Regions from separate parts of the Xenorhabdus littoralis genome, predicted to be linked through region 3. Evidence: predicted binding sites of a transcription regulator. Region 3 holds the regulator's gene; each other region holds the start of a gene.
The links. The regulator CRP, encoded in region 3, controls carbon source genes, mostly activating them, when cyclic AMP is high. The targets are predictions, from matches to a motif close to ATGTGANNNNNNTCACAT.
Positions count from the first base shown of each region.

Region 1: gntK (gluconokinase) is a predicted target of CRP. The motif match lies at 4,414-4,431, and genes of this name have one in related genera.
Region 2: cytR (DNA-binding transcriptional regulator CytR) is a predicted target of CRP. The motif match lies at 1,539-1,556, and genes of this name have one in related genera.
Region 4: pth (aminoacyl-tRNA hydrolase) is a predicted target of CRP. The motif match lies at 2,253-2,270, and genes of this name have one in related genera.

Region 1 covers NZ_VCDP01000062.1:8,927-16,468, forward strand. The annotation lists gene FE394_RS15245 (SGNH/GDSL hydrolase family protein) at 1-919, shown strand, start outside; gene FE394_RS15250 (SGNH/GDSL hydrolase family protein) at 906-2,117, shown strand; gene gntU (gluconate transporter) at 2,306-3,643, opposite strand; gene gntK (gluconokinase) at 3,640-4,221, opposite strand; gene gntR (gluconate operon transcriptional repressor GntR) at 4,502-5,497, opposite strand; gene FE394_RS15270 (LacI family DNA-binding transcriptional regulator) at 5,659-6,630, opposite strand; gene FE394_RS15275 (6-phospho-beta-glucosidase) at 6,667-7,542, opposite strand, start outside.
Region 2 covers NZ_VCDP01000022.1:70,400-77,941, reverse strand. The annotation lists gene priA (primosomal protein N') at 1-1,468, shown strand, start outside; gene cytR (DNA-binding transcriptional regulator CytR) at 1,736-2,761, shown strand; gene ftsN (cell division protein FtsN) at 2,831-3,694, shown strand; gene hslV (ATP-dependent protease subunit HslV) at 3,833-4,363, shown strand; gene hslU (HslU--HslV peptidase ATPase subunit) at 4,375-5,706, shown strand; gene FE394_RS06675 (1,4-dihydroxy-2-naphthoate polyprenyltransferase) at 5,874-6,791, shown strand; gene rraA (ribonuclease E activity regulator RraA) at 6,900-7,403, shown strand; gene zapB (cell division protein ZapB) at 7,495-7,542, opposite strand, start outside.
Region 3 covers NZ_VCDP01000040.1:27,830-35,371, reverse strand. The annotation lists gene murP (PTS N-acetylmuramic acid transporter subunit IIBC) at 1-1,054, shown strand, start outside; gene FE394_RS11720 (LysE family translocator) at 1,071-1,676, opposite strand; gene FE394_RS11715 (hydrolase) at 1,777-2,793, shown strand; gene FE394_RS11710 (YheU family protein) at 2,790-3,008, shown strand; gene FE394_RS11705 (phosphoribulokinase) at 3,088-3,957, shown strand; gene crp (cAMP-activated global transcriptional regulator CRP) at 4,318-4,950, shown strand; gene FE394_RS11695 (aspartate aminotransferase family protein) at 5,033-6,271, opposite strand; gene FE394_RS11690 (aminodeoxychorismate synthase component II) at 6,394-6,969, opposite strand; gene ppiA (peptidylprolyl isomerase A) at 7,216-7,542, opposite strand, start outside.
Region 4 covers NZ_VCDP01000078.1:25,692-33,233, reverse strand. The annotation lists gene FE394_RS16615 (amidohydrolase family protein) at 1-120, shown strand, start outside; gene ychF (redox-regulated ATPase YchF) at 249-1,340, opposite strand; gene pth (aminoacyl-tRNA hydrolase) at 1,454-2,044, opposite strand; gene ychH (stress-induced protein YchH) at 2,383-2,658, shown strand; gene FE394_RS16595 (autotransporter outer membrane beta-barrel domain-containing protein) at 2,754-4,736, opposite strand; gene FE394_RS16590 (autotransporter outer membrane beta-barrel domain-containing protein) at 5,014-6,999, opposite strand.

The sequences.
Region 1 (7,542 bases), on a different contig from region 3:
GATATTTATGGTATATGCAAGGGGCAAATATCAGGATAATCCATCACAGTCCAGTCATATTGAGGGGAATCGAGTTGTGTTTCCCCTTGAATTTCAAGTCGGCCTGCACTTTCTTGAAGGTTATGTCTATCCAATAGAAAACCGTGCTTTCACATTTCCTGAGCTTCTGCAAAGAAATATTAAGCTTGTTCAGTCCCCGTCAATCCAAAATGGCTCAATACAAACTTCCGCTATTGAAGTGATTCAAAAAATTCATGTCAGTCTGGGTACAAAAGATAAGGTGTTATTTGCCGGCGATTCGATGATGCAGGGAGTTGCTCCGCATTTGAAACGTCAGCTTTATCAGGAATATGGTATTTCCAGTATTAATTTAAGTAAGCAAAGTACAGGGTTGTCTTATCCCGGATTCTTTGATTGGCCAAAAACCATCAGCAATGCGTTAAGAGACAATCCGGAGATTAAATTAGTTGTGATATTTTTAGGCCCGAATGATCCGTGGGATATGCCAGTAAAACGCGGGGGCACTTACTTGAAATTCGCCAGTGAAGATTGGGAAAGTCTTTATCGCCAACGAATTGAAACTATTTTAAATGATGCGCGCCAGCATCAAGTGGATATTATTTGGGTTGGCCCACCTAATATGCGTCAGAAAAAACTCTCCGACAACATGGTTTATCTCAATAAGTTGTATCAAACCGAAGTAGAAAAAATGGGTGAGATCTATGTTGCCGTTAATGATATGTTCAAATATCAATCAGAGAATTATTCAGACTATATTGGTGATGGCAGTAGTACAATAAAACTCCGAAGTGGTGACGGTATTCATTTCAGTCTGAATGGGCAAAAAACCATTGCGGATTATCTATTTTCATTAATTACATTTATTCAGGAGCCCGCTAAAGAAGATGCAACCATTTAGAATGTTCCGTCAATTTTATCGGATCATGGGTGCAGGTCTGGTTATCGTGCTTGCTATGAGCCTATTATCATGCAAAGGGGAAAAGTCCGGGCCTTCAGCAGAACTTCCGGGAACGCAAACACATCGTCTGCAACAATTGACGGACTTTGGTGATCCCAATTTAACGCTATTGGCAGATAAATTGCGTCACAGCGATACTCGTCAGCTTCATTTTGTGCAACTGGGTGATTCACACACCGCAGCCGATTTTTTTACCGGAAAATGGCGTAGCTTATTGCAGAGTCGTTATGGCGATGCCGGCCCGGGTTTTATTCCCCCGATGAGCATTCCTGGTCAGCGTAATGCCATTGTGAAATTCACCGAAGATAAAACAGGTTGGTGGCTTTCAAGCAGCCGGAAGGATAATCGGGCAGATTACCCGCTGGGTGGATTTATTGCCGTTCCGGAAAATGCCAACAGCATGATAAAAATCGATGCTTCTTCTGTCCGTGACAAGTACTGGCTGCGTGCGCTCTATCAATCCCATGAACCCACCGAAATCAAAACGTCGTTTGCCACAATGAATTTACCTGCGACACAAAGTGAGTGGCGTTTCTCACCGGAGCAGAGCGTCCGTTTCCCGATGAATCTCTACCCACAGGATACACGATTGAAAATAGGCGGCTGGCTGATAAAACGCCAGAATCCCGGCATCATGTTATCCGCGCTGGGGATGAATGGCGCGACCATTAATATGCTGGATAAATGGCAACCGCAGTGGATTGATACACTGGCTCAATTGAAGCCGGATGTGGTGATCCTGGCTTACGGCACCAATGAAGCCTTTAACGATTCACTGAATCTGGCAACGTATCAGGAAGAGCTGACGTCCAAAGTGCAAAGCATTCGCAAGACAATTCCTCAAGCCGTTATCCTGCTGATTGGGCCGGGTGACTTACTGAAAAATAAAACCGCAACAAGCTGTGGGGAGCAACAACCCGGCCAGCTTAATGACGTGATTCAGATCCAGCAAGCCGTCGCCGAAAAACAGCACACTTTATTCTGGGATTGGCGGGAATATATGGGCGGGCCATGTTCAGTCAGGGGATGGGAACAGCAAAACCTCGCTCGTCCTGATTATGTCCACCTTTCCGCTACTGGCTACGAACGTAGCGCTGAAGCACTTTATAAACAGTTTATTGGCTTGGTTGAGCGGTAGTCAAACGTAAAAAGAAGCATGTTGAGGGATGCTCTATACCCCATGAATTTCAAGATGCGGTGAGCGTAGCCAACAAAGCAGCAACTTGAAAGACGACGGGTATACATGCTTCTTTTTTTATTTTACTTTTTTATTTTACTTTTTTATTTTACTTAGTGCAGAGTACGCTTTAAAAAAACGTTAATGCATTACAGCATTGCAAAATAAATCATGCCGACAATCGCCCCAGTTGTTCCGAGAATGGTTTCCATCATCGTCCATGTTTTCAGGGTCTGTGCTTCTGTCGCGCCGGTAAATTTACCAAACAGCCAGAAACCGGAATCGTTCACATGGCTCAGAACTAAAGAGCCGCCAGCAATACATACGGATAGCGCCGCCATTTGCGCACCGGAATAACCCAGTTCACCGATGACAGGCAGGACTAATCCCACCGTGGTCAAACATGCCACCGTTGCCGAACCTTGAATGACACGCACCGCTCCCGCCAGAATAAAACATGCCAGAGCGATTGGCAGACCAGCACCAACCAACGCATTACCTAATGCAGGCCCGACACCGGAATCAACCAGAATTTGTTTGAAGACTCCACCCGCTCCTGTCACCAGCAAGATAATCCCTGCCGGTTGGATGGCTGCCGAGCAGACATCCATCACTTTCTCCCTGCTCATGCCCCGACGAATAGCCAGCCCATAAATAGCCACCAAACATGCGATCAAAATCGCAGTGAAAGGATGGCCGATAAACTCCAGCCAATGGTATAGCGTTGATTGCGGATCAACAAAACGGGCGCCAATGGTTTTCAGGCCCACCAATATCAGCGGGAACAGCACCAGCGCCAGACTGAAACCAAAGGAAGGCATCTGGCTTTTACCAATGCTTGGTGTGCTCAGATCTTTTGGTAAATCCAGTGTCACATATTTGCTGATAAAGTTACCGTATATCGGGCCAGCCAATAACATGCCCGGGATTGCCGCGCTCAGGCCAATCAGGATCATCCATCCAAAGTCCGCTCCCATCTGGGATGCCAGCAGCATCGGTGTCGGCCCCGGAACCAAAAATGCGGCGGCGGCCGCAACACCCGCAAACAGTGGGATCGTCAATTTCACGACATTGCCGTTTGTACGACGGGCAACAGCAAATGCCACGCCAATCAACAGCACGACTGCCACATCAAAAAACAGAGGCAATGCACAAATCAGCCCAGCGATCCCCAGTGCATAATTCGCCCGTTTTTCACCAAAATTGCTCAGCAATTTCACGGCAATCTGGTCAAGGGCCCCTGTTTCATGCAGGATCTTGCCAAACATCGCCCCCAGCGCCACAACCACGGCGAGGAAGCCCAATGTACCCGCCATACCGTTTTGCATGGTTTGGGTGATTTCTTCCAACGGCATACCAGAAAAAATCCCCGCCCCCATTGAAACCAGCATCAGGGCAATAAAAGCATGCATTCTGGCTTTCATCACCAGAAACAATAACAGAAGAACAGAGCCAACGGCGGTCAGAACCAGAGTTAAGGTACTCATTGATGTCCCTCGTTAATGCAGTCAGTGGTTTTTATTGTGTGATCAGTCGTTTTAATTGTGAGATCAACAGATCGAATGGTGTTTTTGATGACTTCATCAAGAGCTGGTTTGATATCAATGTGATGAACATCTTTTTCATCACAGCCTGGTTCTTCCAATGTCTCAAATTGTGAAATCAGCATCTGTGGTTTAAAGAAGTGTCCTTTGCGCGCTTTCAGGCGGCTTTCGATTAAATCAAAATCCCCTTTCATATAGAGAAAAGAGAGATTTTTATTACCTTCACGCAATATGTCCCGATAATTTTTTTTCAAGGCGGAGCATACGAGCAGAGAGACATGATTGGTACGCTGCATAGCAAAAATGGCATCATTAAGTGCTTTCAGCCACGGTTGGCGGTCGTCATCATTCAGGGCCTGTCCTTGTGCCATTTTCGTAATATTGGCGCGGGGATGAAGAAAGTCCCCATCAAGAAATGCAGCGCCCAGTTCACGGGCAATACCACTGGCAACCGCAGATTTACCGCTGCCGGATACCCCCATCAATACAAAAACATGGTTTAGCTGCTGGGTATCGCTCATATAAAACTCCTTTATATAAATCTTACTGCCCGGCTATATTTGTGGCTTCACTGCAAGATTTTGCGATGGCGTCGTATCAAACAACGCCCAACAAAATATAGCCAACAAAAATGTTACCGGTAACTTATTACCAGTAACATTAGCAGTAGCGCAGGATAATGAGCAATCAATCAGGATCGCTAAAAAAGGAAAATGTGAGGTTTATCGCAATTGAAGATGGGAAAGCATCATTTTGATCTACAAAATTTAAACACTTTCATCCCCTAAACACGTCTGCCCCTTAAACGCTTTCACCCAATGAAAGAGTAAATCCAACATCAATGAGAGTTTGTGTCAGCTTTTCACCCTTTAAACGGGCGAGCAAAGCTTCTGCAGATTTACGCCCCATCAGGTCACGGGGAGTCAGCACACTGGCAAGTTTTGGCGTCATTACCTGACCAATATCATGACCATGGAAGCCAGCTACAGCAATATCTTCCGGTACTTTGATGCCCTGACGCTGACACTCAAAAATCGCACCGATTGCAATATCGTCATTCGTGCAAAACAGGCCATCAGTTTCAGGATATTTCTGGCAGGTTTCCTGTAAAAGCTGTGCGCCCAAAGAATAGGATGAACTGACCGGTGTCATCATTTTTCTTGGTTGAAGGCCGGAACTGCGCATCGCCATTTCAAACCCTTGCAAACGGATCAGCGTCCGTTCATCTTGTCGGGCACCAAAGTAGACCACGTTCTGACAACCGCGCTCAATCATCGCCATCGTCATCTGGCGCGCAGCCTCAAAGTTATCAATCCCCACCGCGATATCAATGCAGGGCGATACACTGTCCATCAGCTCAACGACGGGAATACCCGCTGTCTGCAACACCTTCAATGTCTTGGGGGTATGTGCACGCTCCGCCAGAATCAGGCCATCAATATTGTAAGAAAGCAGAGAAAGCAAACGCTCTTCTTCTTTCTGGGCAGAGTAACCATAATGCGCCAGCATGGTCTGATATCCATTGCGATCAGTAATATGTTCGATCCCGCGAATAACTTCCGCAAAAACCTGATTGGTCAGTGAAGGAAGCAAAACGCCTATTGCACGACTGGTAGAATTAGAAAGAATATCCGGTACACGATTGGGAATGTAACCCAGTTGATCCACAGCTTCAGCGATCCGTTTTCCCAGAGCTTCAGAAACCTGATCCGGATTACGTAAAAATCGGCTGACCGTCATTTTAGTGACCCCAACGAGGTTCGCAACATCTTGTAAAGCTGGTCTTTTTTTCTTCATTTTCACTGTAGTGTAATCAATTATCGAAACAAACGGATAGATAAAATAGATAGATAATTCGCGGTTTTAACATATCTATATACCATAACAACACGCTTTTTAGCTAAAAATGCCAACACACGCTCATCTCATTAACCTATAGGGTGCGAAACTGTGATGATTTACACACGCCTGAGCGAATCCCGATAAATAATCCGGGGTGTAAATGCAGGGTGCTGTGTGTCTGGTTCGAGCAGTAAGCGCGTCGCGAAACGCGCCATGTCAGTGATGGGAAAATGAACACTGGTCAGCGCCGGATGAATAAATGCCGCCCGTTCGCCGCTGTCATAACAGATAATAGAGATATCTTCCGGAATACTCAGACCCTGCTCAGTTATCGCCAGCAGTCCGCCGAGTGCCATTTCTTCACTACAGAAAAACAGGGCATCAGGCTGAGATGCTGCCAAAATAGTCCGGGTTTGCCGGTAACCACTTTGCAGATCATACTCACCCTCCAGACAGGCTATGGGTTGTAATCCCGCATCCTGCATGGCATCCCAGAATCCCTGACGGCGCTGTTGGCTTGGATGACGGGTTAAAGGGCCGCTGACGCAGGCTATCCGGGTATGTCCATGCTCAATCAATGTCTGGGTAGCAAGGTAACCCGCACGATGGTGATCAAAGACAACACAACGTTGCTCCAATCCTGTGACCAACCGATCCAACAGCACGAAAGAACGTCCGCCATTTGCAAGTTGTCTCAATTTCTCATCGCAGATGGCACGAACATGCAGGATTATGCCATTACAGCGCAGGCTGTGCAGATGAGAAATGGCCTGCCATTCATTCTCTGCGCTGTTTTTTCCCTGTGTGACCAGAAGCTGCCTGCCATGCAATTCTGCTTCTGTCTGGATGCTATCCATCAAAGCACCGAAAAAACCACCACGGTAAGACGTCGTCACCAATCCCAGCGTATGGCTCTGACTGGATGCCAGCTCACGTGCCGCCAAATTGGGGCTGTATCCCAATTCCACAATGGCACTCTCTACTTTCGCGCGGGTTGCCGCCCTGACATTTTTATCTCCGTTGACAACCCGTGATACCGTGGCGCGGGAAACGCCAGAGTAAGCCGCCACATCTTCCAGTGTTACCATGCTTTTTCCTTGTCATTCCAATCAACCGATTCCTGTTTACTGAAACTGTGGCAAATACATTCGATTGATATCCAATACCTCATTCAATAACGCTGAATCCAGTGCAGCATCAGCAATTAAGGGGTGCGTTACCAACGCCAGCAAGGCAGCTTTCCTATCACCATGAACCGCAGCTTCAATCGTCAAACGCTCAAACGTTTTTACTTGCTGTGTCAAAGCCAACATACTGTCCGGTAAGTGACCAAATGCCAGAGGGTGTGCGCCTTGAGCATCAACAATACAGTTGGTTTCAATCACTGCATCATCCGGCAAGCCATGAATGGCTCCGCGATTCATCGTATTCACAACTAACTGTGTCCCAAGATTATTGTGGATCGCGGAAATTAATTCCAATGCAACTTCAGAATAGAACGATCCCCCGCGAAAACGTAGTTGATCCGGCTTGTGATCCAGCGCTGGATCAGCATACAGCCGGAATAATTCCCGCTCCACTTGCATCACTTGTTCTGCCCTTGTGCCCTTGCTGGCCGCACTCTCTTTCTCTTCCTGCACCATTTTGCCAGTCTGGTAGAAGTAACGATGATAAGGACAAGGGATCGCCCCCAATGCCCGCAAAAATTCCGGCGGCCAAGGTTCTTCCTTGATGTTGTTCATCGTCAGCTCTGCGCCATTGCACAGCAATTCCATCACACGCGCCGTTTCATCCTTACCCTTTACCAATACCTGATGCGCCCAGACCATATGGTTAAGACCCGCAAAGCGCAACGTCACATCCTGATAAGGTTGCTGCAACATATTGGCTATCATGTGATGCATGGAAACAGGCACATTACATAGTCCGATGATCTTGGCCCTGCTGTAGCGGGCTACTGCTTCTGTCACAACTCCCGCAGGATTCGTGAAATTGATGAT
Region 2 (7,542 bases), on a different contig from region 3:
GGGTAAACAAGCACTGATTTTAGTCCCTGAAATCGGTTTAACCCCACAAACTATCCGCCGATTCAGGGAGCGCTTCAATGCGCCTGTTGATGTTCTTCATTCAGCCTTAAATGACAGCGAACGGCTGGCAGTTTGGCTGCGGGCTAAACGGGGAGAAAATGCCATCGTTATCGGAACACGCTCTGCCTTGTTTACGCCCTTTGCTCATCTGGGGGTTATCATTATCGATGAAGAACATGATAGCTCTTACAAACAACAGGAAGGCTGGCGTTATCACGCCCGTGATCTGGCGGTATTCCGGGCAAAAAAAGAAAGTATCCCGATCATTATGGGAACAGCTACCCCCGCTCTGGAAACGTTGTACAACGTACAACAGGAAAAATATCGCCAACTAACCTTAACCAAACGAGCGGGTCACGCTCAGCCTGCAACACAGCATTTACTGGATTTGAAAGGCTTGCCATTAACAGTCGGATTATCACAACCGCTCATCAACCGCATTGGCGAACACCTGAAGGCTGATAATCAGGTCATTCTGTTCCTGAACCGCCGTGGTTATTCCCCCGCCCTGCTCTGCCATGAGTGTGGCTGGATAGCAGAATGCCAGCGTTGTGAGCACTATTACACCCTGCACCAAAACCATCGTCATTTACGTTGTCATCATTGTGATAGCCAACGCCCCATTCCACGCCAGTGCCCACAATGCGGCTCCACTAACTTAATACCCGTCGGTCTGGGCACTGAGCAGCTTGAAGATGGTATTACAAGACTGTTTCCGCATATTCCTGTCACTCGTATCGATCGCGATACCACCAGTCGCAAAGGTGCTCTGGAACAACAATTAGCTGAAATCCATCAGGGCGGGGCCCGCATTTTGATTGGCACCCAAATGTTGGCGAAAGGTCATCATTTCCCTGATGTTACGCTGGTCGCTTTGCTTGATGTCGATGGTGCCCTATTTTCTGCCGATTTCCGGGCAGCAGAACGTTTCGCGCAATTATATACACAAGTCTCAGGCCGGGCAGGACGAGCGGGTAAACGGGGAGAAGTTCTCCTTCAGACCCACCACCCTGAGCATCCCCTTTTGCAGATATTACTGGAGAAAGGCTACGATGCCTTTGCTCAACAAGCGATGGAAGAGCGGCACCAAGTACATCTGCCACCTTTTGCCAGTCATATCCTGCTGCGTTCAGAAGATCACGATAATCAGCAAGCTCCCGCATTTTTGCAGCAAATGCGCCAACTGTTTGAACATCATCAGCAACATAACGAACATTTATGGCTCATGGGGCCAGTACCGGCATTACAGGCCAAACGGAGTGGCCGTTATCGCTGGCAATTGATGATCCAACACCCTTCACGCATTTTTCTCCAGAAAATGATGACGGAGATCTATCCGCAAATCACCGCATTGCCACAAGCAAGGAAAGTGAAATGGAACATTGACGTTGATCCTACCGAAAGCTGATAACAGTAAAGTGCTAACCAATAACAGAAATAGAGACAATTATTTCCTCAATTTGCGAAGTATCTCTAAGAAATGATTCATATCACATTTTTTATGCAAACAAAGTAACTGATTGACTTATTAATCAGTTTAAAATGAAATTATTAATATGATTGTAGGAATCGTAGAAAACGATCTGCCAGCGCTCCCCTCCCAGGAATGACTGGCTTTTTTTTAGCAGCCGGAGAGCAATCGTTTCGCTGCCTGTAGAAAGTAAGGAGTGAACTTATGGAAAAAAAGAATTGCGCGTTGGCAACCATGAAAGATGTTGCCAAAGTGGCTGGTGTTTCTACCGCAACTGTATCAAGAACGCTTATGAATCCCGATAAAGTTTCCGCCCGTACCCGCCAGAAAGTCGAGAATGCTGTATTGGAAGTAGGCTACTATCCCCATAATCTTGCCAAGAATTTACGACGCAATGAATCCAGAGCAATTTTGGTTATCGTTCCCAATATCAGCGATCCTTTTTTTACCGAAGTCATTCGCGGCATCGAAGAAACCGCAGCAGAACATGGTTATTTAGTTTTAATTGGTGACTGCAAGCATCAACAGCAACAGGAACATGCGTTTATTAATCTTCTGATCACCAAGCGGATTGATGGCATGGTACTGCTGGGTTCCAATATTCCTTTCGATGTCTCCAAGGAAGAGCAGAAAAATCTGCCGCCGATGGTTATGGCCAATGAGTTTGCACCAGAACTGGAGCTACCGACTGTCCATATTGACAACCTGACATCCGCTTTCAATGCCACTCACCATTTGCAAAAACTGGGACATAAACACATCGCCTGCATTACAGGGCCGGATAACATGCCACTTTGCCACTATCGGCTGCAAGGTTACATTCAGGCACTTCGGCGCTCAGGGGTGGATATCCGCGAGGAGTATATTGTCCGGGGCGATTTCACCCATGAAAGTGGAGCCGAATTGGCAGAAATCCTGCTTACCTTGCCGGAGCCTCCGAGCGCGATTTTCTGTCATAGTGATATCATGGCGATAGGTGCAATGTGGCAAGCCAAAAAAATGGGATTACAATTACCAGAGGATTTATCCGTTATTGGCTTTGATAATTTAAATCTGTCCCAATATAGTGAACCTGCCCTGACCACAGTGGCACAGCCTCGTTATGAAATCGGGCATCATTCCATGCTTTTGTTATTGGAACAGCTTCAGGGTCGTTTGGTTTCCAAAGGTTCAAGATTATTGGACGCCGAGTTGGTCATTCGCGCAAGTACCTGTTCGCCTAAAAGCTAGCCAAATAACAGTAGGTTAAGTAAAATTATTTATCTATTCCTTAATTTTAATCAATCAGCGAATTAAACAGTGGCACAACGAGATTATGTGAGTCGCGGGCGTAGCAATCCCCGTCGTAAAAATACTGGTAAAAGTACTGGTAAGAAAAAAAATCAGGCTCAAGGATTCCCCAAAACTACATTAGCCGTTGCTGTGGCCTTAGTGGTCATATTTATTGGTGGCCTTTATTTCATCGTACACAGCAAAAAAGAAAGTGTACAAAATGCCCCTCAACCCACTCACCAAAAGAAAGGTCATGACCTGCCGCCAAAACCAGAAGAACGCTGGAGTTACATCAAAGAATTAGAAAACCGTCCGGTGAATGAGTCTTCAATACAGGACCCTACTGCAATATTGAATCAACCGCTAAAACCCGCAACCCAACTCACACCGGAACAGCAACAACTTCTTGAGCAAATGCAGGCAGATATGCGCCAACAATCGCCTATCTCATTGAAAGAAGTACCTTATAACAGTGATTCGGTTCCACGTTCACGCGTAGTTATCACCCCTCCTGCACAGCAACCATTTACGCAAGAACAAGCTACGCAACCGCAATCCGGGCAATATTCACCGGAACAGAAGCCAGCCGTTCCACAAGAAAATAAGCCATCAACCTCATCCCCAAATTCCGGTGAGGTCAGCAAACCAAAACCAACAGTAGATAAATCCAAATGGATGCTACAATGTGGATCTTTCCGGGCGATAGAACCGGCTGAATCTGTCCGTGCCAGCCTTGCATTCGCAGGCATTGAAAGCCAGATCACCACGAAAGACAATTGGAATCGCGTTATACTGGGTCCTTATAAAAATAAGGAAAGCGCTGAAAAGATGCGCGGACGTGTTGCAGGAGCAGGTGTATCTGACTGTATTCTCCGTCCTGCCGGGGGTTGAAAATTCAGAAAATTCCCCCATCTTAATCGCTAATAACCTACATACGGTGCTTTTATCAGCAATACCGCAAGCAGTTGCGGAATAATAGACCAAAGCTCCGTGTGTACCATTTTCTATTTTGTAACCAGAGGCTAACTCGTGACTACAATCGTAAGTGTCCGCCGCAATGGCAAAGTCGTCATCGGTGGTGATGGACAAGCAACAATGGGTCATACCGTTATGAAAGGCAATGTCCGCAAAGTACGCCGCCTTTACAATGACAAAGTCATCGCGGGTTTTGCTGGTGGCACTGCTGATGCTTTCACGCTATTCGAACTATTTGAACGAAAATTGGAAATGCATCAGGGGCATCTGACCAAAGCAGCCGTTGAACTTGCCAAAGACTGGCGAACGGATCGCATGCTGCGCAAGCTGGAAGCCCTGCTTGCAGTTGCAGATGAAAATGCTTCTCTGATTATTACAGGTAACGGTGATGTGATTCAGCCAGAGAATGACCTTATCGCCATTGGTTCCGGTGGTTCATACGCACAAGCCGCAGCGCGCGCAATGCTGGAAACAACCGAACTCGGTGCCAGAGAAATCGCAGAACGCGCCCTGTCTATCGCTGGTGATATCTGCATCTACACCAACCATAATCAAAACTTCGAAGAACTGCCTTCAAAAGCGTAAGGATAGATAGCATGTCTGAAATGACTCCTCGCGAAATTGTCAACGAACTCGACAATCACATTATTGGTCAGGATAAAGCAAAACGAGCGGTTGCCATTGCCCTGCGTAACCGCTGGCGCCGTATGCAGTTGGATGAATTACTGCGTCATGAAGTCACACCAAAAAATATTTTGATGATTGGCCCAACCGGTGTCGGTAAAACCGAGATTGCCCGCCGTCTGGCAAAATTGGCCAATGCTCCCTTTATTAAGGTTGAAGCCACCAAATTCACCGAAGTCGGTTATGTTGGTAAAGAAGTCGATTCCATTATCCGAGATCTGACTGATGCAGCCGTCAAAATGGTACGTCTGCAATCCATTGATAAAAACCGCTATCGTGCCGAAGAGTTGGCAGAAGAGCGCATTCTGGATGTCCTGCTGCCACCAGCAAAAAATAACTGGGGACAGTCCGAAACTCAGTCCGAGCCATCTTCAACCCGTCAGGCATTCCGCAAAAAACTGCGTGAAGGTCAGCTCGACGATAAAGAAATTGAAATCGAAGTTTCAGCCTCTCCGGTTGGCGTTGAAATCATGGCCCCTCCGGGCATGGAAGAGATGACCAATCAGTTGCAGTCCATGTTCCAGAATATGGCAGGCCAGCGTCAGAAAAGTCGTAAGATGAAAATCAAAGACGCATTCAAGCTGTTGATCGAAGAAGAAGCGGCAAAACTGGTTAATCCTGAAGAGTTGAAACAGCAGGCAATTGATGCTGTTGAACAGCACGGTATCGTCTTTGTCGATGAAATAGACAAGATCTGTAAACGCGGCCAGACTTCCGGCCCGGATGTTTCCCGTGAGGGTGTCCAGCGCGATCTGCTGCCACTGGTAGAAGGCTGTACGGTTTCCACCAAGCACGGTATGGTCAAAACCGACCATATCCTGTTCATCGCTTCCGGCGCATTTCAGGTTTCCAGCCCTTCTGACCTGATCCCAGAACTTCAGGGTCGTTTGCCAATCCGCGTTGAACTGCAAGCGCTGACAACTGAAGATTTTGAACGTATTCTGACTGAGCCTAATGCTTCTCTGACTGAACAATACAAAGCACTGATGGCAACCGAAGGCATGAATATCGACTTCACCGCTGACGGTATCCGCAAAATCGCGGAAGCGGCATGGCAAGTGAATGAAACGACTGAAAATATCGGTGCCCGTCGTCTGCATACCGTACTTGAGCGTATGATGGAAGATATCTCTTACGATGCCAGCGAGCGTCAGGGACAATCCGTTGAAATCAATGCCGACTATGTCAAAGAACATTTGGATGAGTTGGTTGCGAATGAAGATCTGAGCCGGTTTATTTTATAATCGGTAATATTGTATTGATTCGATCTAATTCGCCAGACTGATTCATCCGAGCGAAATAGAGATAATCGTAAAAAAGGGAGGCTTTTGCCTCCCTTTTTTCTATTTCCGATGATATAAAATTCATCATGAACTAATCACCATTAACCATAGTGACAAATAGTGACAATATGAGCTCAACACTACCTATCAGTCAGATGCAGGCATGGTTAGAAAGCCTGCGCCTCAAAACGCTTCCGCTGGCCTTAGCAGCCGTGGTAACAGGTTCATCCCTTGCATCATGGACAGGACATTTCAAATGGCCTGTGGCGTTGCTGGCGTTATTAACCGCAGCCATACTGCAAATTCTTTCTAACCTCGCGAATGATTATGGTGATGTTGCCAAAGGCAGCGATACAGAAAAACGTCTTGGCCCGATGCGTGGCATGCAAAAAGGTCTGATTACAGCAAAACAGATGAAGAACGCATTGAAAATCACTGTTCTGCTCTCTTGTCTGTCCGGTACATCCCTCATCATCGTCGCCTGCAATAGCCCAAGCGATATTATCGGTTTCTTGGTTCTGGGTTTGCTGGCGATCGCCGCTGCCATTACATACACAATAGGAACCAGACCATATGGTTATATGGGACTCGGTGATATCTCCGTCCTGATTTTTTTTGGCTGGCTGAGTGTTCTTGGTACTTATTATCTGCAAGCCAATACTTTTTCCCTGAGTACAGTGCTGCCCGCAACGGCCTGTGGTTTACTCTCCGTAGCGGTTCTGAATATCAATAACCTACGCGATATCGAAAATGATCGCCAAAACGGAAAAAATACGCTGGCTGTCAGATTGGGTGGAAAAAAAGCACGTTATTACCATTCTGTACTGATAATCGGCGCTATCATTTGCCTTGTTGCCTTTACGCTTGTGTATCTGAACGGTTGGTTTAGCTGGTTATTTCTGCTTGCCTGTCCTCTGCTGTTGAAACATCTCTTGCAAGTGCTGAATGATCCGACACCTGAAGGCATGCGTCCTAAGCTGGTACAAATGGTAAAAGCGGCATTATTGACCAATGTGCTGTTTTCTATTGGATTAATACTTAATTAGGCGAGTAGATATCAATTTTATACCCACGTTTTAAGATTGATGATTTTGCCAACGCTATCGTTAAAAGGATATACTGTCCGTTCCTTGCATAAACCAGACGTAAATCCCATGAAATATGATACTTCCGAACTTTGTGATATCTATCAAGAAGATATAAACGTGGTAGAGCCGCTATTCTCCAACTTTGGTGGACGTACTTCATTTGGTGGTCAGATCATCACGGTAAAATGCTTTGAAGACAACGGTCTGCTTTACGATTTACTAGAAGAAAATGGGCATGGTCGCATTTTGCTCGTTGATGGCGGTGGATCGGTACGCAAGGCACTCGTTGATGCAGAGCTGGCTCAACTTGCTGTCAATAATGAATGGGAAGGTATTGTCGTCTATGGCGCAGTGCGTCAGGTCGATTACCTTGCTGAACTTGATATTGGTATTCAGGCTATGGCCGCCATTCCTGCCGGCTCCAACAGTGAAGGTGTGGGAGAAAGTGATATCAGGGTGAATTTCGGTGGCGTGACATTCTTCTCTGGTGACTATCTCTATGCGGATAACACAGGAATCGTCTTATCAGACGTATCACTAGAAGCTGATGACGATGAGAATGAAGTCTGATATTCATCATCTTTAGTTGGCTGTATTGGCTATATAAAAAATAAAAAAAGGGCGCAATCATCGCCCTTTTTCAGCTAACTCATTAGATACCTTACTGTACATCTTCCATTTTACCCAACAGGGTGCGTAAGCGCTCTTG
Region 3 (7,542 bases):
CCCCGGTTTTATTGCCGTTGGTCTGTTATTGGGCTTCGCTACCCTGCTGGAACAAATTTTTATCAAAGGCGTCGAACATCCCGATGCCTTATTGCTGGAGATGATCGGCTATATGAAGATCTTCAGCAAAGGGATGTTCAGCTTCCTGAGTATCCTGATTGGCTACAATGCGCAAAAGGCATTTGGTGGTTCAGGCGTTAATGGCGCTATCATCGCGTCTCTGTTCGTACTGGGCTACAACGCGGAAGCCACCAGCGGTTTCTATTCCGGCATTAATAACTTCTTTGGTTTCCCCATTGATCCGCGAGGTAATATCATCGGAGTGCTGATCGCCTGTATTCTCGGTGCTTGGGTAGAAAAACAGATCCGGAAAATCATGCCTGCTGATCTGGATATGATCCTGACCTCCGCCGTTACTCTGCTCATCATGGGCGCTGTTGCTTTTGTCATTATTATGCCCGTTGGCAGTTATCTGTTTACCGCGATGTCATGGCTGTTCATTAACTTGAATGGCAATCCATTCGGGACTGCTATCTTGGCGGGATTGTTCTTAATCGCCGTGATGTTTGGTGTGCATCAAGGCTTTGTCCCCGTCTATTTTGCCTTGATGGATGCACAAGGTTTCAACTCTCTCTTTCCTATTCTGGCAATGGCAGGAGCGGGTCAAGTCGGATCGGCTCTGGCGTTATATATGAAAGCCCAAAAAGGCTCTCAGCTACGTACTCAAATCAAGGGCGCCATCATTCCAGGATTTCTGGGTATCGGAGAACCCTTGATTTATGGTGTCACCCTGCCTCGCGTCAAACCTTTTGTCACCGCCTGTCTCGGCGGTGCTGTGGGTGGTTTTTTTATCGGGCTGGTTGCCTGGTGGGGATGGCCGGTCGGATTGAATAGTGTTTTCGGCCCCTCGGGATTGGTTGCCCTTCCCTTGATGACTTCCAACAGTGGTATTTTCACCGGCATGGCAATATACGGTACCGGGCTGATTGTGGCTTATATTGCTGGCTTTGTGTTGACGTTATTCTTCGGCAGTAAAAATATCGACCTGAGTTAATTCAGCCGAATCGATGTCAATCAATCCAGATCAGGGGTACGCAGGCAGCAGTCAGAATACCCATTGCGATATTGAATATAAACCACGAGTGGCGATTTTTTAGTAAACGCCCGATGAGTGAACCGAGAAGCAGCCAAATGATTCCAGCGATAGTGCTGGAAACTAACATCACTACACTAATGGTAAAAACAGAGTGGTTATATTGCACTCCGGACAGGCTATAGCTACTGACTGCGCCTAAGCCCATAAGCCATGTTTTAGGATTCAAAAACTGTAATAACCAAGCTTGATGAACTTTTATTGGCGTTCCTGCCTGCGTTGCGGTATCCAGTCGCTTATAATGCGAAGTCGCTGTTTTCCAGGCCAGCCACAATAAATATACGCTACCAAGCACTTTCAAGCCCGTATGCAGGGCAGGATAGAGCAGCAGCAACGCAGCAACACCAAAGGCAGATAACACCAAAATTGTCTGCATCCCCAAAACGATACCCAGACAAAGAGGAGTCGAGCGGCGGATACCAAAATTGGCCCCCGATGATGCCAGCAACAAATTGTTTGGCCCCGGAGTGACAGCAGAAATAAACATAAATGTACTAAGAGAGAATATAAGGCTTACGGTCATGGGTAGACGCCCCTCACCCAAATGGTCAACATTTCCTTTCAAGGAAAATAGCAGTATGTTATTCCACATACAAGACAACTAATCATGAAATCAATTCATTATGAGTGATAACTTTTATCCCTTAAGCGGGGCCAGCAACCCCCATTTACAAACTTTTTTGCCTCGTCTGCTTCGACGTCGCCCAAAATTGCAACCTCATTGGCAGCGGCTCAGTTTACCCGATGATGATTTTGTGGATTTGGCATGGAGCGAAGATCCCGAAACGGCTTCCCACAAACCGCGCATGGTTCTTTTTCATGGTTTAGAGGGAGGCTTCAACAGTCCTTATGCCCATGGTTTGATCAGCGCCTGTCAGGAAAAAGGCTGGCTTGGTGTGGTGATGCATTTTCGTGGATGTAGTGGTGAACCTAATCGCCAACAACGCATTTATCATTCAGGGGAAACCAGTGATGCCCGCTATTTCCTCAACTGGTTAAAAACGACTTATGGCGATGTTCCTACTGCTGCGGTTGGTTATTCTCTGGGCGGTAATATGCTGGCCTGTTATCTGGCTGAGGAGAAAGAACATGCCCAAGTGGATTCTGCGGTCATTGTCTCCGCCCCGTTTATGCTGGAAGCTTGTTCTAAGCGGATCGAGCAAGGATTTTCTAAGATATATCAACGCTATCTGCTCAATAAACTGAAAAATAATGCTACCCGTAAATTACTGCGTTATCCCGACTCTCTTCCCTTAAGTCTCAGCCAGCTCAATTCAATGAAAAAGCTGCGTGAATTTGATGATGCCGTCACAGCCAAAATTCACGGCTTTAAAGATGCCGGTGATTATTATCACCAATGCAGCGCACTGCCTCGTTTGCCGGATATCACGACTCCACTGCTGATCATCCACGCAAAAGATGATCCTTTCATGACGCCTGAAGTTATCCCCGAACTGGCACATTTACCGCCTAATATTGAATATCAAATGACTGAGTATGGAGGGCATGTGGGTTTTGTCGGAGGCTCACTGACAAACCCACAGATGTGGCTGGAACAGCGTATCCCTGACTGGTTATCGCCTTATTTAGAGCCATTACATGCAGAACAATTACAACATCATCAGGAGCAATCACAATGATGATCCCGTGGCAACAGCTGGAAGCCGATACTCTTTACACTTTAATCGAAAGTTTTGTCCTGCGGGAAGGCACGGATTACGGCGAACAGGAAAAAACACTTGAACAAAAAGTACAGGATGTCAAACGTCAACTTGAACGGGGGGAGGTTCTGCTGGTATGGTCTGAATTACACGAAACGGTCAATATCGTACCTAAAGAGATGTTCCGTCCATAAGGTCTGACTTATTTTATGCATCCTCAGCGACTGATTGAAAAAAGATGATCCCAATTTTTATTGATTAAGGAGTCTGTTCATGTCTGCCAAACACCCGGTCATTGCAATCACTGGCTCCAGTGGAGCTGGAACAACAACAACCAGTGTAGCTTTTCGCAAAATATTTCAACAGCTAGACGCCACTGCCGCAATAATCGAAGGGGATAGTTTCCATCGTTATACTCGTCCTGAAATGGATGCCGAGATTCGGAAAACGAAAGAACAGGGCAGACATATCAGTTATTTCGGGCCAGAAGCCAACGATTTCAGCATGCTGGAAAAAACGTTTTATGAGTATGGAGAAACAGGTAGCGGCCGCTGCCGGAAATATCTTCATACCTACGATGAGGCCGTACCCTATAACCAAGTACCGGGTACTTTCACACCGTGGGAACCTTTGCCGTCAGGCACTGATATTCTGTTTTATGAAGGATTGCATGGCGGTGTTGTCACCCAGCAACACAATGTCGCCGGTTATGTGGATTTGCTGGTTGGCGTTGTTCCGATAGTCAACCTTGAATGGATACAAAAGCTAATCCGTGATACCAGCGAGCGCGGACACTCCAGAGAAGCGGTCATGGATTCCGTTGTCCGTTCAATGGATGACTATATCCGCTATATCACACCGCAGTTTTCACGTACTCATATCAATTTCCAGCGCGTTCCCACCGTTGATACTTCTAATCCTTTTTCAGCCAAAGCCATTCCCTCGCTGGACGAAAGTTTTATCGTAATTCGCTTTCGTGGCCTAACCCAAATTGATTTTCCTTATTTACTGGCAATGCTTCAGGGATCATTTATTTCCAGCATAAATACCATCGTTGTTCCGGGAGGAAAAATGAGACTTGCCATGGAATTAATTATGGCACCTCTCGTTCAACAATTATTGGAAGGCAAAAAAATCTCATAAATTAAATCTAATTTTATTTTTAATAAAACGGGTAACAAAAAACAATAATACAGAAACAATAAAACCGACTCTTTAGACTGATTTCTGGTAATCTGGCAACCAGTTTAATAGGCTGAAGCGATACAGGAGAAGACAGAAATGTTTTCCTGTGTTACAAACTAGGTTACAAGCGGGCTGACAAGAAATATGGATTAAGATAAATACACCGACATGTACATATTTTCATTCATATAAAATTTCCGCTTATCAGTTTTTCAGCAAGTTAATATGTTAATCTATTGACTTTATAAAGCTAGCCTAAAGAGAAACTGTCTGTTTCTCTTATCATAAAGGCAGAAATAACAACAGAGGATAAAGCGAATGGTTCTCGGCAAGCCACAAACAGACCCTACTCTTGAATGGTTTTTGTCACACTGCCATATTCACAAATATCCATCCAAGAGCACGCTTATTCATCAAGGCGAGAAAGCAGAGACGCTTTACTACATTGTTAAAGGCTCAGTTGCCGTTTTAATAAAAGATGAAGAAGGCAAGGAAATGATTCTCTCTTATTTAAATCAAGGGGATTTCATTGGTGAACTTGGATTGTTTGAAGAAGGGCAAGAACGTACTGCTTGGGTGCGGGCTAAAAGTGCCTGTGAAGTGGCTGAAATTTCTTACAAGAAATTTCGCCAGTTAATTCAGGTCAATCCAGACATTCTAATGCGTTTATCTGCTCAGATGGCAAGCCGCTTACAAACAACTTCCGAAAAAGTAGGTAACTTAGCCTTTCTGGATGTCACAGGCCGTATTGCCCAAACATTACTTAATCTGGCAAAACAGCCTGATGCGATGACGCATCCTGATGGTATGCAGATCAAAATCACACGTCAGGAAATTGGGCAGATTGTGGGTTGTTCCCGTGAAACAGTTGGCCGTATCCTGAAAATGCTGGAAGATCAAAACTTGATCTCTGCACATGGTAAAACCATCGTTGTTTATGGAACCCGTTAGTTCCTGAAAAAACCTGAAACTCGGCCAGTGCAATCTATTTTCTGCACTGGCTTTTTTTATTCAGGATTCAGGCAGTTTCTTTTCAACCACCTTCTTTCGAACAATAAAGCGCTAACGCGTGTGCTATTGCTGCATCCAACCGCGCCATGCCTTCTGTTATCTCATCCTCAGGAATAATTAATGATGGCGTAAAGCGCAAAATACTGTCTCCGGCACTCAATAACATCACGCCTTGCTCTGTCGCTTGTTGCAATATTTTTCCGGCTTTACCCTGATATTCAGATTTCAGTACCGCTCCGATAAGCAGCCCTTTTCCCCGGATTTCATGGAAGATGCCATATTTTTGGTTTATTTTTTCCAAGGCGTGGATAAAGAGATCGTGACGTTTTCCCACTCCCGTCAACACTTCCGGCGTGTTAATGATATCCAATGCAGTACAGCCAATGGCACAAGCCAGCGGATTTCCGCCATAAGTTGTCCCATGAGCTCCTACTTCCATTGCAGCCGCAATATCATCGGTCGTCAGCATCGCACTGATTGGGAATCCCCCACCCAACGCTTTTGCCGTCGTCAGAATATCAGGATTGATCCCATCATGTTGATAAGCATATAACTTGCCTGTCCGCCCCATTCCACTCTGCACTTCATCAAAAATCAGCAGAGCCTGATGTTCATGGCACAACTCACGCACACCATGAAGAAATTCTGTCGTTGCGGGAGTAACACCACCCTCTCCTTGAATCGGCTCCAAAACAACAGCACAGGTGCGATCATCGATCACAGCCCTGACAGCATCTAAATCATTAAAAGGAACGTGGACAATATCAGCAGGTTTAGGCCCGAATCTTTCAGCATATTTCGGTTGTCCTCCTACCGAAACAGTAAAAAATGTGCGCCCATGAAACGCCTGATGGAAAGCAATAATTTTGGTTTTATCGGGATGATGGCTGGTAATTGCATAACGACGAGCTAATTTAAATGCCGCTTCATTGGCTTCCGCACCAGAGTTAGCGAAAAAAACCTTCTGTGCAAACGTCGCATCAATCAATTTTTGCGCTAAGGTTAAGGCGGATTCATTGGTAAAAATATTGCTGACATGCCACAATTTTTCACCTTGCTGTTTCAGGGTATCCACCAGGGCGGGATGGCAGTGTCCCAGCGCCAAGACCGCAATACCACCAGCGAAATCAATATATTCTTTACCTAATTGATCCCATACCCGACTACCTTTACCCCTGACCGGAATAAAGCTCGACGGCGCATAGATTGGCAGCATAACCTGATCGTAATCATTTCTGCTTTTTGCTGTTTTTTCTGCCATTCCCCTCACCTTATTTTTATATTTGCCATATCGAAGTGAAATAATAATCACTAAATATGAATAAAAAATCACATTAGAGCAAATAAAAAAAGCCAGAGTGAGGGACTGCCTGTAGTATCTGATTAATATTTTAGGAAATTATTTAATAACTCATGTCCCTGCTCACTCAGAATGCTTTCCGGATGGAACTGCACTCCTTCTAATGGCAAGGTGCGGTGACGTATTCCCATGATTTCATCCACATCACCATTACGCTGGCTCCATGCTGTGACTTCAAATGAGGCAGGAAGCGTTTCAGCCGCAATGACCAGAGAATGATACCGAGTGACTGTCAATGGATGATCCAAACCCTTAAATACTCCTTGCTGGCTATGATGGAGCAGACTGGTTTTCCCATGCATTATCTCGCGGGCTTTGACAACGCTGGCACCAAAAGCCTGACCTATCGCCTGATGCCCCAAACACACACCGAGGATAGGCAACTTACCGGCAAAATGCGAAATCGCTTCCAGTGAGATGCCTGCTTCATCCGGCGTACAAGGCCCTGGAGAAATAACTAAGTGTGTAGGCGCCAGCTTTTCGATATCTTCAAGCTGTAGCTCATCATTGCGCTTAACTAAAACCTCTGTCCCTAACTCGCAAAAATATTGATATAAATTGAATGTAAAAGAATCGTAGTTATCTATTATTAGTAACATAGGAGTATATCCTACTGATTTTATAGTTTTATAAGTCGCCCTACCCCATTAGGGTATTATGCATTCTGTATTACGGTAAAATCAGGTAAAGCAGTATCAACGGCAACGGGGGGACTCATCATACCACAGAAGTATTTTTAAAATAGGGGCGTGCAGAGAGGGGAAGAAAGGATAAGGGAAACACCGGACGGCACTCAAATAACCAATTATGATTATCTGAATACCGTCTTACATGCTTTCGATCAATTAAGGCCCAACTTTAGCTGACAAGATCACAATCGGTTTCGCGGGTACATTTTGGTAAGGACCAACATTTTCTGTTTTGACCTGAGAAATTTTATCTACCACATCCATGCCTTTTACGACTTTACCAAAAACGGCATAACCGAAATCACGCTGCCCGTGGTCAAGGAAAGCATTATCGGTAACGTTGATAAAAAACTGACTGGTTGCACTGTCTTTATCTGCGGTACGTGCCATAGCGATAGTGCCACGAAGATTACGTAAACCGTTGTCTGCTTCATTCTTGATGGGATCTCTGGTGGCTTTCTGCTTCATATCTTTTGTGAAGCC
Region 4 (7,542 bases), on a different contig from region 3:
GCCAGCTTTGTGCTGGTGGATGCCTCGTGTTCTGCCGAAGCGGTGGCACGTATTTCGCCACGAACAGCGACTTTTCATAAAGGAGCAATAGTGTGGGGAAGTGTGAGAAAAACAGGATAGGAGTCAGATTATTTACAATATCCTTTGATGGTTATATATAAACAAAAATCCACGCCGTGGCGTGGATTTTATGGATACTCTTCGTCTCGATAAGACATGTTGAGATGTCGTAGGACGAAAAATATTATTTAGACGTTGAACAAGAAGTTCATTACATCGCCATCTTTAACGATGTATTCTTTCCCTTCAGCACGCATTTTGCCTGCTTCTTTCGCGCCTTGTTCACCTTTATAAGTGATGAAATCTTCAAACGCGATGGTTTGGGCACGGATAAAGCCTTTCTCAAAGTCAGTATGGATTTTACCCGCAGCTTGTGGAGCGGTAGCACCTACAGGGATCGTCCAGGCACGAACTTCTTTCACGCCTGCGGTGAAGTAAGTTTGCAGATTCAGCAGTTCATAGCCCGCACGGATAACTCGGTTCAAGCCGGGTTCTTCCAGACCTAATTCAGCCATGAATTCTTCGCGATCAGCGTCTTCCAGTTCTGCGATATCAGATTCAATGGCAGCACAAACAGGAACAACAACCGAACCTTCTTTTACCGCGATGGCACGAACGGTATCAAGATGTGGGTTATTTTCGAAACCATCTTCATTGACGTTGGCGATGTACATGGTTGGTTTCAATGTCAGGAAGCTCAGATAGCGAATGGCGGCTTTTTCTTCCGCGCTCAGGTCTAAAGCCCGCAGCATACCCGCTTGTTCAAGGTGAGGGAGGCATTTTTCCAAAGCTTCCAGTTCGGTTTTTGCGTCTTTATCGCCACCTTTGGCTTTCTTCTGTACACGCTGGATAGCACGTTCACAAGTATCCAGATCGGACAGCGCCAGCTCAGTATTGATAATGTCAATATCAGCGGCTGGATCAACCTGACCGGAAACGTGAATGATGTTGTCGTTTTCAAAGCAACGTACAACATGGCCGATTGCTTCTGTTTCACGGATATTGGTCAGGAATTGGTTACCCAGACCTTCACCTTTTGAAGCACCTTTTACCAAACCTGCGATATCCACGAATTCCATGGTCGTTGGCAGGATGCGCTGTGGTTTGACAATCTCAGCCAGTTGGTCGAGACGTGAGTCCGGCATCGGCACAACACCTGTGTTTGGCTCGATAGTGCAGAACGGGAAGTTTGCTGCTTCGATACCTGCTTTGGTCAGCGCATTGAATAATGTAGATTTCCCAACGTTAGGCAGGCCAACGATACCGCATTTGAATCCCATATATTTATCACCTTAAATCACTTATAAACCAACGGGTAATTACGCCTGTTGGTGAGTTATACAAAATTGGCGCTATTATACACGCAATAACCTGATGCGCCACGTACTCCCGGCTAGGCGCCGGCTTTAAAAGCGTGCAGGCGGTTAATCGCCTTGCTCATACCATCTTTAATGAGAATATCAGTGCAGCGCAATGCTTCATCAATGGCATCGTCAATCAGTTGTTGTTCACTGGCAGGGGGCTTGCCAAGGACAAAACCCACGACTTTATTTTTATCTCCCGGATGACCAATGCCAATACGCAGGCGATGAAAATTCGGATTATTGCTGAATTTGTTCTGAATATCTTTCAGACCATTATGGCCGCCATTGCTGCCGCCCAATTTCATTTTTGCCACACCCGGCGGCAGATCCAGTTCGTCATGCGCTACCAGAATTTCGTCCGGTTGAATGCGGTAGAATCCGGCAAGGGCAAGGACGGATTTACCACTGAGATTCATGAAGGTGGCTGGCACCAGTAAGCGGATATCCTGTCCATTGATATTGATGCGGGCAGTATAGCCAAAAAATTTACTCTCTTCTTTCAGGGACTGGTTATAGCGTTGTGCTAACAAATCGACAAACCATGCTCCGGCATTATGTCTGGTCTGCGCATATTCAGCCCCTGGATTTGCCAGGCCAACGATTAATTTTATATTACTCACAGTTTTGGTTCGCTTATTGGCAATAAAATAAAAAAGAGGATTAGTTTACCTATCTCAAGGCCTGAGTACAAAATTCATTATGGTATTGAAAAGTATCATATGAATTATTTTAAGATAGTCATTTGGGGGCCGGTGTTTTTGGTAATGATTCTGTTTAACAAATATTAATCTGACAGAATGTAAAAGATTAGGTTTTAATCTGTACAACTTGTGATCACCACCGCAATAACCTTTTAAATATTAATACTATAATCAATGCAGGAGAAGGTATCTACTTTCGTGCTTTTGAGTCCGTTTTGTTTACGAATTACGTTCGCAAAAAGTATTGGAGGTCGGCTATGAAACGTAAAAATGCTTTTATTCTGGGTAACATTCTTATGGGATTGGGAATGATAGCAATGTTCTCCAGTCTGGCCTATGTTTTACTCAGTCATATTTTCGGGTTTGGGCAGTCTGAACTATTGACAGGTAGCGCATTAATGGGGCTGTTTGTTGGCGCATTGATTTGGTTGGCAGGAGCCCGTATTGGTGGTCGTGAAGAAGTTGCTGACAAATATTGGTGGTTAAAGAATTACGATGAACGTTACCGCCGTAAAAAACATCAGCATCTGTGATTTTTATAGTGATTGGATTCAGCAAATGTAGGCAAGGCGGTAATTTTTACCGCCTTGCCTGTCTCTTTTTGCTCGATACTCGATAAAAGTAGACGTCAAAAGCTGACGTTGAAACCTAAGTTGAAATCATAATCATTATTTGATGAGTTATTGCTCTTTTCGTGTGATACGGCTGCAAACGCCCGAAAATCATGGGTCAGATTGGCATTAACCCCCACTGTATATTGAAAACGGTTTCTATCTGGCTTCTGTCCCTGTTGAACAAAACTCGTTTTAGTGGAATTGATCGCGCTGCGAAGTGTATTGCGTTTACCATCAAATTGATGATTGAGCAGGATAGAAGCGTAAGGGTTGAAACGACCTAATTGGGTATCAACCCGCCAGCCCAGTGAAGCGATGCTGGAGTTATAGTGCTGGGCACCAAAATGCATGGAAGTACTATTGCTGCCGGATTCACGATAACCATCGATATTGCCTTTATCCCACGCATATTGAATGATTGGGCTGGTCGTCAGGTAATTGGTGATAGGGATAGTCCAGCCAGCCGTGAGCCGCCAACCCCACTGTTTACCCGTGGTAGAGCCCGTTTCCCTGCGGGTCGCCTGGCCAAGTTGGATAGTACGGAGCAAGCTATCGTAATGGGTATGTGAATAATGAAAATCACCGCTTAACCAGCCGTTGTCAAGATAGTTCCACAGCGCATAAGCCGTCAGAACATGAGCCCGTCCATCATAAGTGAAGTTATTAGTTGAATTTTCTTCGCTTCGATAGTGTGAAATAGTTGCTCCCAACAACAAATCATCTGTCAGCTGGTAATCACTACCCAATGTAAAGGTGTTATTGTGATTGCCGGTATAACCGCCGAATACACCAAATTTCCCTTTGGTATTACGAGAATTATGCAGTTGTTGAAGATGCCCATCAAGCGAGGACAGAACGCTTTTGAGAGGTATGTGGTTAGCCTGATTCAACGCCATGACCTGTAATGGTGCATTATAAATGGACATAATGTACTGACCGATCATCCGATGTCCGTAAGGACTGGGGTGGAAATCATCGGAAAACAAATATGTCTGACTTTTATCAAAATCAGGGTCGGAAGAAGAACATTCCGCTGCATATTTACCTAGTGGGCAAGGATATCCGAGGGTATTGGAGATACCATATATAATCGGGTTCTCAATCACTTCCCGTAAGAGGAGATTGATATCGGCACGCAGGATATTGCCGTTACCCAATTGATTATCTTCTTTCTGGTTATATTCGTTGGAAAATTGGGAGGCAATCTGGGTGCTCTTCTTATAGGCATCAAGCAGTTGTTGATAGATCTCTTTCGCTTTGGTTGGATCTTGGGGAGCTGCATTTTCTGCTATTTTTTCAAGAACACCTTCGATAACTTTTTGTCGAATATCAGTATTTGGCGTGGGATATTTATTAATAGCTTTGTGGGTTTGTTCCAGAATTTCCTTAATTTGTGTATCCGGGACCTGGCTTTTTTTTAATGCGGCAGTAAGTACTTCTTCCATAATTTTGGGAGTGGTTCCGACATCAGGAACATTGGGGACAATAACCAAACCTGCACCAGAATTAATGAGTTGATTGACCTGCGATGCAGCAGATGCAGAACTGTCATTGATAATATTTTGTGCTTTTTCTTTATCACCATTGGCTACATATTCCAGAGCTTCAGCAATATTATTACCACCAACCCAATGTATATACAGACCATTAGGATTAGCTTGTCCGGAATGTTGTTGCAAATAATCATCGACTTGTTCTTTGGTCGAAGGATTAAATAGATGATGCTTTGAACTTAATAAACCATCAGCAGTTGCTCCGGCTATTGCATAATTAGTTCCGTCATTCTTAGATGGGATTAACTTTTTGCCGGTGAGTTTTCTGGTTATATATTCATCATATAGTTCAGAGTCTTTTCCATCTGTTGTGAATCTTCCCAAATTACCGCCGTCACTTAAACTATCACCAAAAACATAAACATTGTCATAGGCATGGGCATTTGGAATGCAATTAAATAGAAATGCTGTCGTTGCTGATATCAAAAATTGTGCTTTTTTCATTCCCAGTTCTCCTGAAAAATAGCTTATTTTTTTAAATTTCCACAGCACCTTGAATTAAAAGAATATTCATCCATCCACTTGACGTTTGTCCTTTTTGATTAAGGGCTGTCCTTTTAATGATTTCAGCCCGATACTACTTCTGTCTCTATATATGGAAGTTAAACATGATGTTGGTATGTGTATACGAGCGTTGAATGGCGGGGGGAAACAAAAAACGCAAAGCATTTATACCCAAATCTATTGGGACATATTTGCCTTGCGTTTCTGATTACAGAATTTAGAAGCTAGCGTTGATGCCTAAGCTGAAATTGTAGTTAGGATCTTGGTCATTGCCGTCATTACGGGTAACGGAAGCAAATCCGCGCACGTTATTGATTAGATTTGCATTCACGCCGACAGTATATTGACGCCAGTTGCTGCTCTGTTTGCCACCTTCTTGTACAGAGGACGTTTCGGTGGAATTAATGGCGCTGCGCAATTTGTAGCGAGCATCATCGAACTGATGATTGAATTGAACAGCAGCATAAGGGTTGACGCGACCTAACTTCGTATCCACCCGCCAGCCCAGTGTACCGACTTTAGAGGTATAGTTCTGATCACCAAAATGCATGGAAGTGCTATTGTTACCGGATTCACGGTAACCATCGATCTCACCTTTATCCCAGGCATACTGAATAACCGGGCTGGTGGTCAGATAGCGGGTGACTGGGATATCCCAACCTGCGGTGATGCGGGCTCCCCACTGTTTACCCGTAGTAGAACCTGTTTCCCTGCGGGTCGCATAACCAAGCTCGATGGAACGGGTCAGGGTGTCATAATTGGTGCGAGAATAATGCACATCGCCGTTCAGCCAACCGTTGCTGTAATAATTCCACAGTCCATAAGCCGTGAACACATGACCATGACCGGCATAAGAGAAGTTAGCCGCAGGAGTACGCTCGTCTTTATAGTTAGAATACATCGCACCCAGCAGCAGGTTATCAATCAGCTGATAATCGCTGCCCAGCGTAAAGGTTTTATTCTGGCTGCCGGTAAATCCACCGAAGACACCGGTTTTGCCTTGCTCATTGCCGCCATTGCGCAGTTGTTGCAAATGGCCGTCAAGTGAAGAGAGGGCGCTTTTAACAGGGGCACGGTTAACTTGGTTCAGCGCCATTACCTGTGATGGTGCAATAAAGATAGAGGCCATGTATTGGGCTTCAATTTTATGCGCTAATGGATTTGGGTGGAAATTGTCAGAAAATAAAAACTTTTTGACAAAATCGGGATCATCGGAGGAACATTTAGCGGCACTCTCGCCATATGGGCAGGAATAGCCTAATGTATTCTGAAAGCCATAAATCAGCGGGTTAGCGATGACTTCATTCAGCAAGCCATTGATATCGGCACGTAAGATATTGCCGTTTCCTTGGCTGATTTGTTTGTCTATTGCCTCGTTATAGAGATTTATCAGCTTTGTCGCACTTTCTCTGGCTTTTTTATAGCCCTCTGTAAGTTCTTTTTCAATTGCTGTAGCGGAAGCTCCTGGAATTAATTTTTCACCTTTTTCCGCTAATGTATGAAATACTTTTTTTAGCGCCAAATCATGTGCCGCATCATTGGGAATCACATGTTTATTAATTTCTGCATGAACTTCTTGCAGAATAAAATTAATCCGATCTTCGGAAACCCCTTTACCTTCCAGACCTGTTTTTATTAAGCTCTCGAATAACTTAGGCGTAATACCCACATCAGGAACCGTCTGCACAACCACTAACCCTGCACCCGCAGTGATAAGGCTATTAATTTGGCTAGAAGCAGCGGCAGCACTGGTTTTGACAATTCTAAGCGCCTCAAGAAGATCTTTTTGGCCTGCAATTAAGGCTTCAGCAAGATCATTACCGCCCACCCAATGAATGTATATGCCATTGGAATCTGCCCGGTTATTATGCAGGCTGAGATAATCATCAACTTGTTTTTGGGTATTGGGATTAAAAGCATCCAATTTCGGATCTTGACGTGCCATTCTAAGCGCAGTGGCACCACCTTGAGCATAATTGGTTCCGCCATCTTTGGATGCGGTCGGTTTGGGGACCTTAATGTATTCAGCAAAATACTCATCATATAACTGGCTGGTAGCGCCATTCGTTGTAAAACGCCCCACATTCCCGCCATCGCTCAGGCTATCACCAAAAACATAAACTCTGTCATAGGCATTAGCAGTAGAAATCGCATTGATTGAAAGCGCTAGCAGTGCAGGTGTGAATAAAAATGCCTTTTTCATCGGCACTCTCCTTAAAAAGTAGTTTTTGTTATTGCGATATCAGCCTATTGCTTTTGGGCTGATACATTGAGTATTTGAAATAAATTCGCATCAGGCAGTTAACTTACTGATAACAACCGCCTGAGATTAAGTATGGTTATCCGTTAGTAATCGGCCACATTGATTTGAATTTTTTATATATAATGTGATGTTAGTACGTTCATCTTTTAAAAATCCCTCCAGCAATAACCTGATAAAAAGCTGTCTCTGGCAGAATTTAGGCCAAAAGAAGCCATCACCTCAAATTGAGGTGTTCATAGTTTATTTATGAGTAAAATTTATTTTTCTTTTTCTTTTTCTGGATTGGAAATAATACTTACTTGTCGATACTACATTATGACGTAATGAAATAATATCCTACCGTCATTGATTGCGTGACAGGTTAGCAGCAACTTTTCAATGACACCAGTATTGTCAGAGGATTAGACAACTGGACGTACCAGATGAAGGGGGCATCTTTGCGGAATAAGCCTTTTTGTTTGTTTATAAATTAAGCAAATCGAT